2 regions of the Dialister sp. i34-0019-2H8 genome follow, and region 1 is predicted to be linked to the other one. Evidence: riboswitches for the same ligand, from Rfam matches in the RefSeq annotation. Region 1 holds a riboswitch; the other holds the start of a gene.

Region 1 (8,481 bases):
TCTCCTCTATGAGCTCGGAACGAAGATCTCCCTCGTACTTCTCGACGTCGTCATGCCGAAGCTCGGAGGCTTCGATGTACTCGCCGTCATGCAGAAGGAACGCTGGCTCGATGACATCCCCGTCATGATGATCTCCGCCGAAGACTCCCCTGCCTTCATTCAAAGAGCCTATGACATGGGCGCGTCCGACTATATCACCCGCACCTTTAATATGAACGTCGTCCGCCAACGCTCGGACAATATCACAAAGCTGTATGCCAAGCAGCGCCGTCTCTTGAGCCTGGTGTCAAGCCAGATCCAGGAAAAAGAACGAAATAACCACATCATCATCAGCATCCTTTCCGAAGTCGTCGGTCTCAAAAACGGGGAAAGCCGCAAGCACATCCTGAGTGTCAGCCGCATCACCGAGCTTCTCTTATCACGTGTCATGCAGCGCACCAGCCGCTACCATCTCACCTGGCAGGATGAAGCCCTCATCACGAATGCCGCCGCTCTCCATGACATCGGCAAGATCGGTATCGATGAGAAGATCCTGAACAAGCCCGGCAAGCTGACCAAGGAAGAATTCGAGATCATGAAAACGCACACCCTGATCGGCGCGAAGATGGTCGAACATCTGGAAGCCTTTCGGGAAGAGCCCCTTGTCAAGGTGACTTACGCCATCTGCCGCTGGCATCACGAGCGCTGGGACGGTCGCGGATACCCCGACGGCCTCAAGGGCGATGCCATCCCGATCTCTGCGCAGATCGTATCCATCGCTGACGTCTACGATGCCTTGACAAGCAAGCGCGTCTACAAGGACGCCTTCGCTCACGAAAAAGCCATCCGGATGATCCTCGACGGGGAATGCGGCCTCTTCAACCCGCTCCTCTTGAACTGTCTGCTGGACATCAAAGACAGCCTGAAGGAGGAACTAGAGAAAAACAGCACCGGCCTTGCCATCCATCGGAAGATCCCCGACGGGATCATCCGGGATCTGTGACCGATGATCTCTCCTCCCCTCTCATCTTTTCCGTGGCGCGCCACGCCACAAATCCATTGAATGTAAGGAGTTTCCTATGAATATCGAAGCATGCTACAACAAAATGGGCGCTGACTACGCCGAAGTGAAGAGCCGTCTCCCAAGCGACGCCTTTATCAAGCGTTTTGCGCTGAAATTCTTAGACGCCCCCACCTTCGCGCTGCTCGAAAAGAGCCTCGCTGAGGAAAACGTGGATGAAGCCTTCCGCGCCGCACACACGCTGAAGGGCATCACGCAGAACCTCGGCTTCAGCCAGCTCTCACCGCTGGCGATCGAGATCACAGAAATCCTCCGCGCCGGTACCATGGACGGCACAGACACCCTCTTCCCGCAGCTGAAGAAAAAATATGACATGACCGTCGCCTGCATCAAAGAGGTCGACGAATAGGACGTGATAAAAGCGTTTTGGATCGTGAATGATTCAAAGCGTTTTTTATTTGCGACTTTCGTGACTGGTGACAGGGAAACAGCAGACTCTCACATCGTCATTTCGAGCGCATGCGAGAAATCTTTGTCATTCGCAGTCAGGAATTCTCACTTTCCCCACATGTGCCGCGCACCTCTCTGCATGCCTCATCTGTCGTTCATACCGCCAGTGCCCTATCCGCCCCTACGGGGCACCTTCCCCTCGAGGGGAAGGCTTACGATACGGGGGAAACCTGTTATCACGAGGCCTTCGGGCATCGCCCCATATATACTTTGCGGCGAAGCCGCCACCACCATTCCTAATTCCTAATTCCTCATTCAAGCAGAGCTTTCGCACGCAATCAAAGGACAGCACGCCCAAGGGGCTAACCCTGAACCCTCATCGATTTTATGATTTCTTTAACTCCCCGCGATCCGCCATACACACATTCTATTTATACTACATATATATATCTGATTATATATATGTCTGAGTGTGCTATAATATAGCGTAGGCTTATGTGCCTTAACGGAGGAATCATGATATCGATCGTAACACCTGTATATAATGAAGATGGCAATGTCGTCTATTTCCATGACGAAGTGACGAAAGTCATGCAGACGCTGGATATGGACTACGAGATCATCTACGTCAATGATGGCTCAAAGGATCGCACCGACGAGCTGATCCACCAGCTGGCAGCCGGCGACCCGCATGTACGGGCGCTGACCTTTGCACGCAATTTCGGCCATCAGATCGCAATCACCTGCGGCATGGACTTTGCCGTCGGAGACGCCGTCATCACGATGGATGGCGACATGCAGCACCCACCGGCGCTCATCCCGAAGCTCATCCAAAAGTGGCAGGAAGGCTATGACATCGTACAAACCATCCGCACCGCGACAGAAGATGCCGGCCCCATCAAGAAGCTGACCTCGGCAGGCTACTACGCAGTGATCAATTCCATTTCAAACTCACCCGTCGTCCCGGGCGGCTCCGACTTCCGCCTGATGGATCGCAAAGCGCTCGATGCCTTTCTGCGTTTCCGTGAGCATTCCCGCTTCATCCGCGGCATCGTAGGCGGCCTTGGCTTCAAGCAGTGTACCATCGAATTTGAAGCGCCTGCCCGCCACGCCGGTGTCTCGAAATTTTCCATGAAAAAAATGCTGCACTTCGCGATGGACGGCATCATCACGAATTCCACCCTGCCGCTGCGTGTGGCATTCTATCTAGGTGTCTTCGCGGCCGTCGCAGGCATCCTTCTCATCCTTCATGTCCTCTACTGCGTCATGATGGACAAAGCCGTCCCCGGCTGGGCGACCATGACCATCCTCATCGCCATCTTCGGCAGCTTGAATCTCATGGGCCTCGGCATCATCGGCGAATACCTCGGGCGTATGTTTGAAGAGACCAGAAACCGCCCCCTCTACTGGCTCTCCGACGACACCGCCGCCCATCTCGATAATCCCTATCGCATGAGCCATAAGAAAGAGTGACTGGGGATTAGTAGCTAGGGATTAGGGTCTAGGGATTAGACGTTACGTCAGACGTCAGACGTCAGACATCAGACGTCTGCCCTTCGGGCATCGCGACTATTTATACTCTGCGGCGCTTAGATCCTTCGACTCAGTTCTCATACTTCAGATAAGCCATTCTCTATTTTTCTCCGCTCAGGATGACGAAATGCGCCGCACCAACCCCTTTGAACCTCTTGAACCTCTTGAACCTATAGAACCCGCTCCCCCTCTTTCATACGAGATCAAGGGGCAGCACGCTCCGCGAGCTACCCCTTCCCATTCCATTTTTCCGAAAGGAGACCTCCTCTTGTCCAATACATCCTTTTTTGAAAGTGAATTGTTTTCCGAACTGACAGAAGACCTGCACCAGTCTTCGCGTTTTACTGCGACGTACCGCATCGCAGCTCCCACCTATGAAGAGGCGAAGAAGATCGCCTTCGCTGTCGCCGTCGAGCAGACGATCGAGTGTCCTTACGAACTGGTAGACGGCACTCCGATCGCTGACACCATCGTCGGCCAGATCGAAGATCTGAAAAAGGCGGAAGCCGGCGCATACTATGCGACGATCTCCTATGAGCCGGAGGCTGTCGGTGATGAAATGGCCGAGCTCCTCAATATGCTTTTCGGAAATACGAGCCTGCAGCCCGGCGTCCGCCTCATGTCCTTCGAATTGCCCGAGACCATGTACAACAATTACCCGGGCCCGCGTTTCGGCAGAAGCGGTCTTCGTGACCTCTGCGGTGTGCCGCACGGTCCGATCCTCATGTCAGCCATCAAGCCGCTCGGCAGATCTCCGAAGGAGCTCGCGCAAATGGTCTATGACCTCGCACTCGGCGGCTGCCCCATCATCAAGGATGACCACAGCCTCATGGACCAGCACTATGCGCCTTTCAAAGAACGTGTCCTCCAGTGCGTCATGGCACTTGCGGATGCCAAAGAAAAAACCGGCAGGAAAAGCATGTACATCGCCAACTGTACCACAGATGGTCTGGGCTTCCTGGAGCGTGCCTATCAGGCCAAGGAGATCGGGGCTGACGGCATCATGGCCGCCCCTGCCATCACCGGCTTCACCATGATCCGTGATCTCGCACGGGATCCGGACTTCGGCCTGCCGATCTTCCTGCACCCCTGCTTCTCCGGTCCGCAGGTCCTCTCGCAGGATGCGGGCATTTCCCCCTTCTGCTACTATGGCCAGCTCTCCCGACTCGCCGGTGCAGATGCGGTCATCTTCACCAGCTTCGGCGGCCGCTTCTCCTTCTCGCAGGATACCTGCCAGAAGATCGCGGAAGGCACCGAGTCGAAGATGGCAGACCTTCGGACAATCTTCCCTGTCCCCTCCGGCGGCATGCGCTGGCAGCTCTTCAAGGAAATGATCCGCATCTACGGTCCCGATACCATCTTCCTCGTAGGCGGCGCTCTTCAGACAGAAGGCCCTGACCTCACCGCGAATACGAAATTCTTCCTCGAAAAGCTCGCGGAAGCGGCGGGAGAGAAGTGACTGGTGACTGGTGACTAGTGACTGGTAGCTAGGGATTAGGGATTAGGGATTCTCCCCCAACTGAGCAGCCCCTTGAAGAAGGGGCGCGCCGAAGGCGCAGGATAGAGTGCCCCGCAGGGGCACAATTCACCGTAGCGGTATATCGCTCATTTGCACTGACCCTGTTACCTGCCATCCCACATCTTCATTTACCGTTTTGCCCTTTCGGGGTAGCCTATCCCAGCCTTTGTGCCGCACCAACATTTCTAATTCCTCATTTCTAATTTCCTCACTGAAAAAGCCCCGCACTCATGCTGATATGATCCACTTAAAGCAGTTTGGTTATTTACCTTGTCTGCTTCAGGTGGATCATATCAGCATGCAGAGTGCGGAGCTTTTTTATTTCCGTCCCTTCCACGCAAGGACCCAGGATAAGGCAAAAGCCACAGCGAGCATGGCAGAAAAGAGATGGAGCGTCGCTGCATAGCCCCCCGTCGTTTCCTTCATGAAAGAAAGGAGAAGCGGGCCGGCGACACCTGCCATGCCCCAAGCAGTCAGGATGGAGCCGTGAATGGAGGCGAGCTGCTTCACGCCGAAGAGATCGGATAGGAAGGCAGGCATGCAGGAGAAGCCGCCGCCGTAGCAGGAGATCACGGCGAGTACCAGCATCTCGAAGAGAAGCGCATCACTGACATGGGCAAGTGCATAAAAAGCGAAGACCTCGAACGCAAAGAAGATCATGTAGGTCACGCCGCGTCCGATCCAGTCGGAGACGGATGCCCAAAGGATACGGCCGGCGCCATTCACGATACCGATGATACCGACAAGGGAGGCTGCCTCGGCCGCACTCATGCCGATGATCTCCTGCGCCATGGGCGAAGCCACGGCAAGAAGGCCGATGCCGCAGGTGATATTCGTGAAGAAGATCCACCACAGCACATACCATTTCCATGTGTGCATGGCCTCCTTGCGCGTGAGACCTTTGGCCTGAGCTGTCTTTTCCCCATCCTTTCGGATCTCTTCCTCAAGCACCTCTTCCAAAAGCATCGGGATCTCACCCTTCCTCGGCGGCCGGATGTAGGAGGCGGAAAGGATCATGACCAGCGCATAGGCAGCGGCAAGGATGAGGAAATTCTCCGTGAGCCCGAAGCGATCGACAAGATAGCGCATGGCAGGGCCTGCGATGAGCGCTGCGAAGCCGAACCCCATGATGGCCAGCCCCGTCGCAAAGCCGCGATGCCGGGGAAACCATTTCACAAGCGTAGAGACAGGCGTGATATAGCCCGTGCCAAGACCAATGCCCCCGATGGCTCCGTAGAAGAGATAGAGCAGGAAAGCGGACTGACAGTGAACCGCCGCCGCTGTCCCAAGGAGACCCGTACTGAAAAAGACGGCAGAGACCATCCCGCTCCGAGACGGTCCCAGCCGCTCGACCAGAGGGCCTAAGAAGCCTGCCGAAAGCCCCAGAAACAGGATCGCGATCGAGAAGGCCCATGTGGCCCAAGAAAGCGAGAGCCCCATCGTCTCCATCACAGGGCGCGTCAGGACGCTCCATGCATACACACTTCCGATAGACATGTGGATCCCCACGGCCGCCAGAGCAGTGAGCCAGCGATTTCTTTTCATCAAAAAATCCCTCCATTTTTGAAATGAAGGGAAATCTGCACGCTCCCGTCTCTGCGATGCCATTTAGCAGGCATCGCAGGGAAACGAAAACCGCCTGAGCAGATTTCCCTGCCCAGACGGTCGGCTTTTTCATGAGGCCCGCAGTCCACGTGGTTCATTCCACCTATTTCCGTCAGTTCCGCGGCTCATCTATATTGTATATCTAGCCTAGCATGGATACGAGAGATTGTCAATGGGAAGCGTCCCTCCAAAAAACATCTTCCCCCTCCGCTCAAGAGGCGCGCACGGGACATGCCTTGCCAATGCCATTTGCCAGTTTCTTATTTTTTAATGAAAACCGCCCTCCAGATCTTCATCATCATTCATGCAACATATGCATAGGATACCGGCTTCCCCCCCCATTTTATTTGCTGATTACGCAATACAAATTGTACGGTATGATATTATTTATATGTCATAATGCCTAATTTTATCGGAAAATTCACAGATTCTCCGTATCCCCATACCCCCTATAGGTATCTTCACATGTTTCATTCAATATTTATTGTCATGTATAAATATTTGCGCTAATTATTTGTTTACCCGTTATAATTTATATGATATAATTTGTAAGAAGTTGTAAGGAACTGCTAAACAATAAGAATACGATCTCATGTTCTGCCGCTTCTGCCTTATTCTTTTTAAAGAGTAACCTGGGAAACCACTCTTCATCTGTTATCATTAAGCCAACAAGGTCCCCTTCCCGACCTTGTTTTTTGGTGCCTTTTTTCAAGAGTCATCGAAAGTGACGGGTTTGTAAGAGCCGGCGAAGAGCTCTCTCCTCGCCGCCGCGCCAGACAGCGAAAAAACGGCTCTCCCGTCGCATCGGCAGGGGAAAAACACAGATGATAAAATCCCAGTCTTTATACCATTTTATATTATCAAGAAATTGGAGATGATGAGTTTGTCAATGAAGCAGCTTGGGATGCGATTGGGCGAGATGGTTCTCGTCTTGATCGGCATCAGCTTCATTACCTTCTGTCTGATCATGCTCTCTCCGGGTGACCCCGTTAGGCAGATGATCGCCGGTAATGAAGATATTATTGTTAGTCAGGTAGAGATCGACGCACTCCGCCATGAACTGGGTCTGGATAAGCCGTTCCTTCTGCAGTACCTGGACTGGCTCGGCAGAGTCGTACAGGGTAATTTTGGTTTCTCCTTCATGATGAAGAAGCCGGTCATTGATGCAATCATGGAAGCCCTCCCGGCATCCGTCATTCTGGCGCTGGCCTCCTCCCTCTTCATGCTTGTCTTCTCCATTCCGCTCGGCATTTATACCGCTGTCAAGCAGAATACCTGGTTTGACTACCTCGTCCGCGGCTGCACCTTTGCCGGTGTCTCCGTCCCGAACTTCTGGATGGGCCTCATGCTCCTTTGGGTCTTCGCACTGAAGCTCTCCCTCTTCCCGATCGTCGGTGGTTCGATTTCCCTCGAAAATCTGATCCTGCCGATGTGCACCCTGGGCATCGTCATGGCATCGAAATACACCCGTCAGGTACGTGCCACGGTGCTCGAAGAACTGCATCAGGACTACGTCATGGGCGCACGTGCCCGCGGCCTTTCGGAAAGCCACATCCTCTGGCGTGAAGTCCTGCCGAATGCCCTCCTCCCGCTGGTCACCCTCTTCGGTCTGGCCTTCGGTTCTCTTTTGGGCGGCGCCGCTGTCGTAGAAATCGTATTTTCCTGGCCGGGTCTGGGCTACATGGTCGTACAGGCCATCACCTACCGTGACTTCCAGACCGTACAGGCCATCGTTCTCTGGATCGCTTTCATGTACATGATGATCAACCTCATCGTCGACCTGTCCTACAACCGTCTCGATCCAAGACTCAGAAAGGGAGGTCACTGATATGGAAAGCTTAGTCAAAGGCTTCAAAGAAAATAAAGCCTTCCGCTTCACCTCTCTTCTGGTCGTCCTTCTTCTGGCGATCACACTCCTTGCTCCTGTCATCGCTCCTCATGACCCGCTCACCGCTGTCATGAAGGATGCGAACCAGGCACCGTCTGCGGCGCATCTCTTCGGCACAGACAAGCTCGGACGTGACGTGCTCTCCCGTATCCTCTACGGCGCGAGCTACTCCCTGACCTCCGTCATCGCCCTCGTAGTCTGCATCTTCGTCGTAGGCACCACGATGGGCATCATTTCCGGATACTTCGGCGGCATCGTCGATATCGTCATCATGCGTATCGCTGATATGATGATCTCCTTCCCGGGCGTCATCCTTGCGATCGCCATCGCCGGTATCATGGGCGGCTCGCTCATCAATGCGATGATCGCACTGACTGCGGTCACATGGACCAAGTATGCCCGCCTCTCCCGTTCCATGGTCCTCAAGATCAAGCGTCGTGAATTCGTCGATGCGGCTGTCGTATCCGGCGGTTCCGCAGCGCATAT
Region 2 (8,481 bases), 570 kb from region 1:
TCAAGGAAAAGGGAGCATATACGCAAGTCCCCATCCTGCCCGAGCTTTCTCATCTGGTGGGGCTGCCGCAGCAAAAGGAATTTCATAAGTATGATGCATGGTATCATACGCTTGCAGTGCTTGAGGCGGTGAGCCCGGAGCCGCTTTTACGCTGGGCAGCGCTGCTTCATGATGTAGCCAAGGGGATGCCGGGGATCCGCGCGATACGTAAAGGCCGGCTCACGGACTATGGCCATGATAAGAAGGGGGCTGAGATGGCAAGGGATATCCTTACGCGCTATCGCTGGTCTCCTGCTTTCACGGAAGAGGTGGTCTGGCTGGTGGAGAATCATATGCGTTTTCATTTTTTCGCTAATTCACCGGAAGCGGATGCAGAGAAATGGGTACGCCAGCTCGCAAGAGACCATGTATTCTCTTCTTCTGAAGCGATGGCGGAGAGCTTTCTCCATCTCAAAGACCTTTGCAAGGCGGACATCATTGGCTGCGGACGGCCTCTTTCCGCGACAGAAGGTCACGAAGCATTCGGCCACTATATGGCAGAGCTCTCGCGGCGTATGCCTGTTACCAGCAAGGAGCTGCACTATCCGAAGGATGTACCCGCTATTCTTGCTCCGCATGTCGCAGAGGGCATGAATAATCTGCTTTTCCGCGTGCAGAATGGCGATCTGGATAATACGGAAGAAGCGCTTCACGAGGCGGCACTGCGATTTGCGAAAAGACATAGGGATTAGAAGGGACTGGTGACTAGTGACTAGAGGCTAGGGATTGGGAGACGGGTAGATATCAGACTCTCTCGCATCGTCATTGAAAGCGTTGCCGAGAAATCTTTGTCATTCGCGGTTCATCGGTCGGTGATAGGAAAGCCCAAACGGGAAACCTGCTCTTCAGGAACTTTTCGGGCATCGCCCTATTTATACTCCGCGGCGCTTCTGATTTTTATGCGCCGCACCAACCCCTTTGAACCTCTTGAACCCGTAGAACCCATTGACCCCATTCACCCCATTTCACGAAAGGAGCTCGTATGGATCAGGGACAGCCCAGAAATAAAATGCGCATGAGAAGCGCCAACATCTCGAAAGCCATCAGTGTTTTGGTGGCTCTTCTTGTGCTGCGTCTTTTCTGGGTGCAGGTCATCGAAGGCAGCCGCTATGAAGAGATGGCGATGAATCAGACGGAGGGGAGCCAGACGCTCTACTCACCGCGCGGTACGATCTATGACAGGAATGGGAAGGAAATGGCTTTTTCCATCATGGTGAAGTCTCTTTATGGCGATCCGGGAATGCTAAATGTCTCTCCCAAAGAAGCGGCGAAGGCGCTGGCGCCGATTCTGCACAAAAAAGAGAAAGACATCGAGGAACGACTCTCGCGAGATACGAGCTTCGTATGGCTGGAGCGCACGATGGATCCGGAAGACTCGGACAGGGTAAAGGATCTCATCAGGGAAAGGAAATGGGAAGGCCTCAGTTTCGTGGATGAAAGCCGTCGTTTCTATCCGAATGGCTCCATGGCGGCGAATGTTCTCGGCTTTGTCGGGATGGATGACAAGGGGCTCGACGGTCTTGAGATGTCGCTTGACAGTCTCATCCGCGGCGGCTCGAATAAGCAGCAGATCTTGACGGATGCCAGGGGAAATCCGATCCTGAAGTCAGTACTTACTCCATTCAAGGCGGAGAAGGAACGCTCTGTGTACCTGACCATTGATCAGAATATTCAGTTTTATGCGGAGCGTGCGCTTGACCGTGCGATGAAGACGACCCATGCGACAGGCGGCATCATCATCGTCATGGATCCGAAGACAGGAGAGATCCTGGCATTGGGAAATCAGCCATCCTATGATCCGAATCATTTCGAAAAAGCGGATGAGCGGCAGTTCAAGAACCGTGCCGTTGTCGATATTTATGAACCGGGCTCTACCTTCAAGCCGATCATCGCGGCGACGGCACTCTCGGCCGGGACCTACGATACGAAGCGCGTCTGGCATGACCCGGGTGTGGTCTGGGCATCCGGTCATCCCATCAAGAACTGGAATGAAGAATCTTACGGTGACGTGCGTCTCGTCGATATCATCAAGTGGTCGATCAATACGGGCTTTGCACATGTCGGTCTTTTGACCGGCGGTGAGACGATGACCGACTATGCGAAGCGATTCGGATTTGGACGGTCGACGGGTATCGAGCTCCCGGGAGAAGGCGTGGGACTTCTCTTTGAGCCGAAAAACATGCGGCCCATTGACGTTGCGACCATGTCCATCGGGCAGGGCATCGCAGTCACGCCGCTTCAGATGGTGCAGGCCTACAGCGCCCTTGCCAATGGCGGAAAGATGGTGAAGCCCCATATCATCGCTTCGATCAAAAATGCCGACGGCAGTGACTATCAAGTCACGGAAAAGGAAGTGATCGGACAGCCGATCACGGAAGCGGTCGCCGCTGAAGTGAAGGACATGATGGAGAAGGAGGTCTCCGAGGGCGGCGGCAGCAATGCCCAGGTACCGGGCTATCATATGGCAGGCAAGACAGGCACCGCGCAAAAGATCGATGCAGAGCACGGCGGCTATCTCAAGAACCAGTACATCGCCTCCTTCTGCGGCTTCGGCCCGACGGAGGATCCGAGGGCCATCTGTCTCGTTGTCTTGGATACGCCGACGGGTACGTACTATGGCGGGCAAGTCGCGGCTCCGGTTTTCAAAGAAGCCATGACACAGATCATGCGCTACCTGGCTGTCCCGACGATCGAAGACAGTGAGAACCATGCTAAACCTGTCACCCCATCCATTGAGACGAATAAGCCGAAGCTGCCCTCCGAAGCAGAGACGGAATTCCCTCTGCCCAGTTTTTATGGCTGGTCTATGCGAGACACAGGGGAATGGCTCACCAAAGCAGGTCTTGGCTTTGCGCTGGAAGGAAGCGGCTTCGTGGATAAGCAGAGCCCCGGCGCAGGCATCTATGTGAAGAAAGGAGATACCGTGTGGGTGCATTGCAGTGAATGAGGGATCTACTGACTCGTATTGCGTTTTCTAAATCACTGGCATTTAAGGAAACTTCCAAATTAAGTGAGGAGTTAGGAATGAGGAGTGAGGAGTGAAGGTACGGCGCATAAAATGAGGAAGCGCCGCGGAGTTTTATATAATGAAGGGGGATTGGGGCACTATATGAATGGTGTGTTACTTCCAGCACTTTTCACTTCTCACTAAGTCCAGAAGTTAACAAATCGCTATACTATTGACTGGTGACTCAATATCTTTGTGAGGAACGCCTTTTTACATCCGTGTTTCCCTAAAATGTACCATTGACATAGCTAGAAAGCCATGGTAGGCTAGGGTTACAACATGGAGATGGGACAGGGCTGACGGAGTAAAGTGGAAATGACCACGGGTACTGTACTATCTGAAACGCCGACCGTCTGGGCAGAACTTCTGCTCAGACGGTTTTTGTTTAGAAAAAATCAGTGCTGCCATCCCCCGGCACACGCCCCACCCACCTATGCTATAATGAAATGGAAAGCCATTGTGAGAGCATGTCGTTTTTTGAAAGGAGATCCACATGTTAAGCGATATCGAAATTGCACAGAAAGCTGAAATGAAGCCGATCACTGAAATCGGTGAAAGCATCGGCATCCCGGCAACGGAACTGGAAAACTACGGCCATTACAAAGCGAAGGTCTCTCTGAAATTCACCAGAGAGCTGGAAAAGAAACCGAATGGCAAGCTCATCCTTGTGACGGCGATCTCTCCGACACCGGCCGGTGAAGGCAAGACCACGACCACCGTCGGTCTCGGGCAGGCTCTTTCTCAGCTCGGCAAGAAGACGATGATCTGCCTTCGTGAACCATCCCTTGGTCCTTGTATGGGCATCAAGGGCGGCGCAGCAGGCGGCGGCTATTCGCAGGTCGTCCCGATGGAAGATATCAATCTTCATTTCACGGGCGATCTCCATGCGATCACCGCTGCACACAATCTTCTTGCTGCCATGGTGGACAACCACATCCAGCAGGGAAACGTACTCGGCATCGATCCGCGCCGCGTCGTATGGAACCGTGTCATGGATATGAATGACCGCGTGCTCCGTCACATCGTCGTCGGTCTTGGCGGTCATCCGAATGGCGTACCGAGAGAAAGCGGTTTCGATATCACCGTCGCATCGGAAGTCATGGCGATCCTCTGTCTGGCTCGTTCTATCAGCGACATGAAGGAACGCTTTGCCAAGATCATTGTCGGCTACACCTATGACAATGCCCCGGTCACTGCGGGCGACATTCATGCGGAAGGTGCGATGGCAGCTCTTATGAAGGATGCACTGAAGCCAAATCTTGTGCAGACGCTCGAGCACGTCCCGGCCTTCATTCACGGCGGTCCATTTGCGAATATCGCGCATGGCTGCAACTCTGTCCTTGCGACGAAGACGGCACTGCATCTCGCAGACTATGTCATCACGGAAGCAGGCTTCGGTGCCGATCTCGGCGCTGAAAAGTTCCTTGACATCAAGTGCCGTTTCGCCGGTCTGAAGCCGGATGCGGCGGTCCTTGTTGCGACCATCCGTGCGCTTAAGATGAATGGTGGAAAAGCGAAGAATGAACTCACAGAATCTGATCCGGAAGCGGTCAAGAGAGGCCTTCCGAACCTCATGCGCCATATTTCTAACATGAAGAAATTTGGTCTGCCGATCGTTGTTGCGCTGAACATGTTCCCCGCTGACACCGCAGAAGAGAAGAAGGTCATCGAAGATGCCTGCGCGGAAGTCGGCGTCGCAGTGGCAGAGTCCAATGTATTTGCCGAAGGCGGCAAAGGCGGTCTGGATCTGGCTACCAAAGTCCTCTCTGCTATTGATCAGGGCTCCCACTATCACACCCTCTATGATCTGGAAGGCAGCCTGAAAGACAAGATCGAAACCATTGCGAAAGAGATCTACGGCGCAGCGGATGTTGCTTACGATCCGGCGGCTGCCAAGGAACTGAAGCACATCGAAGAGATGGGATTTGCCCATGTCCCGGTCTGCATTGCCAAGACGCCGGCCTCCTTCAGCGACGACCCGACCAAGCTCGGGGCGCCGGAGGGCTTCACGCTCCATGTCAGAGAAGCGCGCATTGCTGCAGGCGCCGGCTTTGTTGTCATCCTTACCGGCAAGGTCATGACCATGCCGGGGCTTCCTCGCCGTCCGGCTGCGGAGAAGATCGATGTGGATGAGGAAGGAAATATCACGGGGCTCTTCTGATGGCAATGATCTTAGACGGGAAAGAAACGGCGGCTGCTCTGAAAGAAGAGCTCGCCCTGCGCCTTGCAAAACTGCGTGAGAAGCACTATGAACCCAAGCTCGCCATCATTCTGGCCGGATCCTCCAAGCCGTCTGCCATGTACGCATCTTTTATGCAGAAGGTCGCCAAGGGCTATGGCATTGATGCAGAGATCTTCCGCGCCTCCGATGATGTGACAGAAGAAGAGCTGGGCTCTCTTGTGACAGATCTCAGTGCGGATCAGGAGATCACTGGCATCCTCATGATGATGCCGCTTCCGAAAGGCATCAGTGCAGAGAAAATGATCGCTCTTATGAATCCGGATAAGGATGTCGACGGCCTCACTGAGACGAATGCGGGCCGTCTGACGGCGGGGAAGGCAGGCCTCTTCGCCTGTACGCCGCGCGCTGTCATGGCGATTCTGGATCACTACAAGATCCCGATCGATGGGAAGAAAGCCGTCATCATCGGACGCAGCAATGTCATCGGAAAGCCGGTCTCTCTGATGCTCCTTTCGAAGAATGCGACCGTTACCATCTGTCACTCGCATACGAAGGACATCGCCTCTATTACAAGCGAGGCAGATATCCTAGTCGCAGCCGTCGGTCATGCAAACTATGTGACCGCTGACATGGTGAAGGAAGGTGCGACAGTCATCGATGTGGGGATCAACCGCGTGGATGGAAAGACTGTGGGGGATGTGGATTATGAAGCTGTTGCGGCAAAAGCCGGAGCCATCACACCGGTTCCGGGCGGTGTCGGCAGCGTCACTACGACCATGGTGATCGAAAATATTATCGCAGCGGGAGAAAAGCTGGCGAAATGATCTGTGTTTCCTTAGAAAAGGCGATGTGAAATAACGATCATCTCATTTTCGCGTTCAATCTGCCGCGGGGGACTTGCAGCTCTCATAGGAGTGACCGGGAAACCTTATCTCGGCTGTCTTTCATACCATAGTCACCCTATCCGCCCCTGCGGGGCACCTTCCCCTAGAGGGGAAGGCTGCGATACGAGAATACCATCTTCTAAAAAAGGCGGCGAAGCCGCCACCTGAACCCTGAACCCTGAACCAAATGAAAGCAAAGTAAAAAGGAACTGTGAAGAAATGAGGATTCATTTCTTCACAGCTCCTTTTTTCATGGAGAGCGCCGCTGCCGTCTGCGTGTCTTTGCGAAATATGGTATAATACAACCGATTGCATGCAAAGGAGAGAATTATGCGCGTCTTAGGCATTGACCCCGGTACCGGGCGCTGCGGCTTCGGTGTGGTTGAGAAGAATGGCACCACCATCACTCCGGTCAACTACGGCGTCATTGAGACGTACAAAGACCAGAGTGACCTCGAGCGGTTGAACATCGTTTATGAAGGCATCGCTGAGCTCATCGCGACATACCGGCCTGCGTTCATGGGGGTAGAGACACTTTATTTCAATACGAATATTACGACAGGCATCAAGGTGGCGCAGGCGCGCGGCGTGATCCTGCTCGCAGGCTATCGCCAGAACGTCCCTATCATCCCGGTGACGCCGCTGCAGGTGAAGCAGCAGCTGACAGGCTATGGCCGCGCTGACAAGAAGCAGGTCATAGAAATGGTGAAGCGCATGATGCACATCACGAAAAAGATCGATCCGGACGATGCCGCAGATGCACTTGCGATCGCGCTGACCGCGATCTATCGCCTGGAGCATAAGAATTGGACGCCGGGGGGATAGGAAATATCGCTGGACTGAAAGGTCACCTTCAGGCATTATCCAGTTATCCTTTGCGGCGTTTTCCCCGCAGAATCCGGCGGACCCATTCAAGCTGATGGTCTCTTTCATAGGTAAAGGAATAGTTTCTCATGATCGGATATATCAAAGGCCGTGTGACGGCCCTTTTCAAAGATTTCTGTTTTCTGGAAACAGGCGGCATCGGGTATCGGATCTTCATCTCCGATAAGACCCGTCAGCAGCTCATGACCGGGGAGGAGGCGAAGCTCTTCACGTACATGGCAGTCCGTGAGGATGCGATCCTGCTCTATGGCTTTCTTGGACAGGAAGAACAGGAGCTCTTTCTGCTTTTGATCTCTATCTCCAAGATCGGGCCCAAGGTCGCGATGGGCATCCTCTCTGCCATGACGCCGGCTGCTTTTGTTGGTGCGGTGAAGGCACAGAATGTCTCCCAGCTGACAAAGCTCCCCGGTATAGGCAAGAAGACGGCAGAGCGTCTTCTTGTCGAGCTCAAGGATAAGGTCGGTGTCTTTGCTTTGGGCGAAATGGAGATGCCTGCGGTCTCTGCGGCAGAGCCGGATGAAGGAGTGAGCGGAGAAGCAGCGCGTGCACTCATGGCGCTCGGCTATGAGGCGGAAGAGATCGCGCCTGTCCTTAAGAGGCTCGCAGGCGAGTATGACAATGTTTCTCAGCTCGTCGGAGCGGCATTGCGGGAGTTTGGGAAGAGCAGAGGATAGGGGTAGCCCCTTGGGTGTGCCGTCCTTTGATTGGGAGTGAAAGCTTCGCTTGAATGAGAAATTAGAAATGAGAAATGCGAAATGATGGTGCGGCGCGAAAAAATAAGGAAGCGCCGCAAAGCATAAATACGGCGATGCCAGAAGATGGCATTTAAGTCACCAGTCACTAGTCACTCGAGGCCACTTTCAAACTTATTGAAATCTATGGAATCGATTTTCTGAACCTTTTTCAAAGGAGTCTTCATGAAGAACAAATACATCAAAAGCCTTGGCGGTGAAGAGGAAGAGGTGCTCGGCAGCAAGGGGCGCATCGTTTCCACCGAAGAAAGCGCAAAAGACGAGTGGCAGACGACGCTTCGTCCGCAGCATCTGGACGATTATATCGGACAGGAAGCCTTCAAGAAGAATCTCAAGGTGTACATCGAGGCAGCGAAGTCGCGCAAAGAGCCGCTGGATCATGTGCTGCTCTATGGACCGCCGGGACTCGGCAAGACCACCATGGCGAAGATCATCGCCAATGAGCTGGGTTCGCAGTTTAAAGTGACGAGCGGTCCGGCCATCGGGCGTCCGGGGGAGCTGGCTTCCATCCTGACGACATTGCAGGACCACGATGTACTTTTCATCGATGAGATCCATCGACTGAATCGGAATGTCGAAGAAATCCTATACTCTGCGATGGAAGACTTTTCTCTGGATATTGTCATGGGGAAGGGGACTGGCGCCAGCTCCATCCGCATCGATCTTGCTCATTTCACGCTGATCGGTGCGACAACGCGGGCAGGCTCTCTCTCCGCGCCGCTGCGTGACCGA

Evidence for each region. A riboswitch is a leader RNA that binds a small molecule or an ion and turns the genes downstream of it on or off. The one in region 1 is predicted to bind ZMP and ZTP.
Region 2: another riboswitch for ZMP and ZTP. It lies ahead of ACGG9R_RS07255 (formate--tetrahydrofolate ligase); the one in region 1 lies ahead of ACGG9R_RS09720 (OFA family MFS transporter).

The regions. Positions count from the first base shown of each region.
Region 1 is NZ_BAABYQ010000001.1:2,224,712-2,233,192, forward strand. Features, by position in the region: gene ACGG9R_RS09700 (diguanylate cyclase) at 1-982, shown strand, start outside; gene ACGG9R_RS09705 (Hpt domain-containing protein) at 1,059-1,409, shown strand; gene ACGG9R_RS09710 (glycosyltransferase family 2 protein) at 1,967-2,923, shown strand; gene ACGG9R_RS09715 (RuBisCO large subunit C-terminal-like domain-containing protein) at 3,252-4,442, shown strand; gene ACGG9R_RS09720 (OFA family MFS transporter) at 4,821-6,047, opposite strand; ZMP/ZTP riboswitch at 6,151-6,237, opposite strand; gene nikB (nickel ABC transporter permease) at 6,982-7,935, shown strand; gene nikC (nickel transporter permease) at 7,937-8,481, shown strand, end outside.
Region 2 is NZ_BAABYQ010000001.1:1,652,469-1,660,949, reverse strand. Features, by position in the region: gene ACGG9R_RS07265 (CCA tRNA nucleotidyltransferase) at 1-731, shown strand, start outside; gene ACGG9R_RS07260 (penicillin-binding protein) at 1,022-2,986, shown strand; ZMP/ZTP riboswitch at 3,329-3,412, shown strand; gene ACGG9R_RS07255 (formate--tetrahydrofolate ligase) at 3,540-5,207, shown strand; gene ACGG9R_RS07250 (bifunctional 5,10-methylenetetrahydrofolate dehydrogenase/5,10-methenyltetrahydrofolate cyclohydrolase) at 5,207-6,052, shown strand; gene ruvC (crossover junction endodeoxyribonuclease RuvC) at 6,443-6,937, shown strand; gene ruvA (Holliday junction branch migration protein RuvA) at 7,066-7,671, shown strand; gene ruvB (Holliday junction branch migration DNA helicase RuvB) at 7,915-8,481, shown strand, end outside.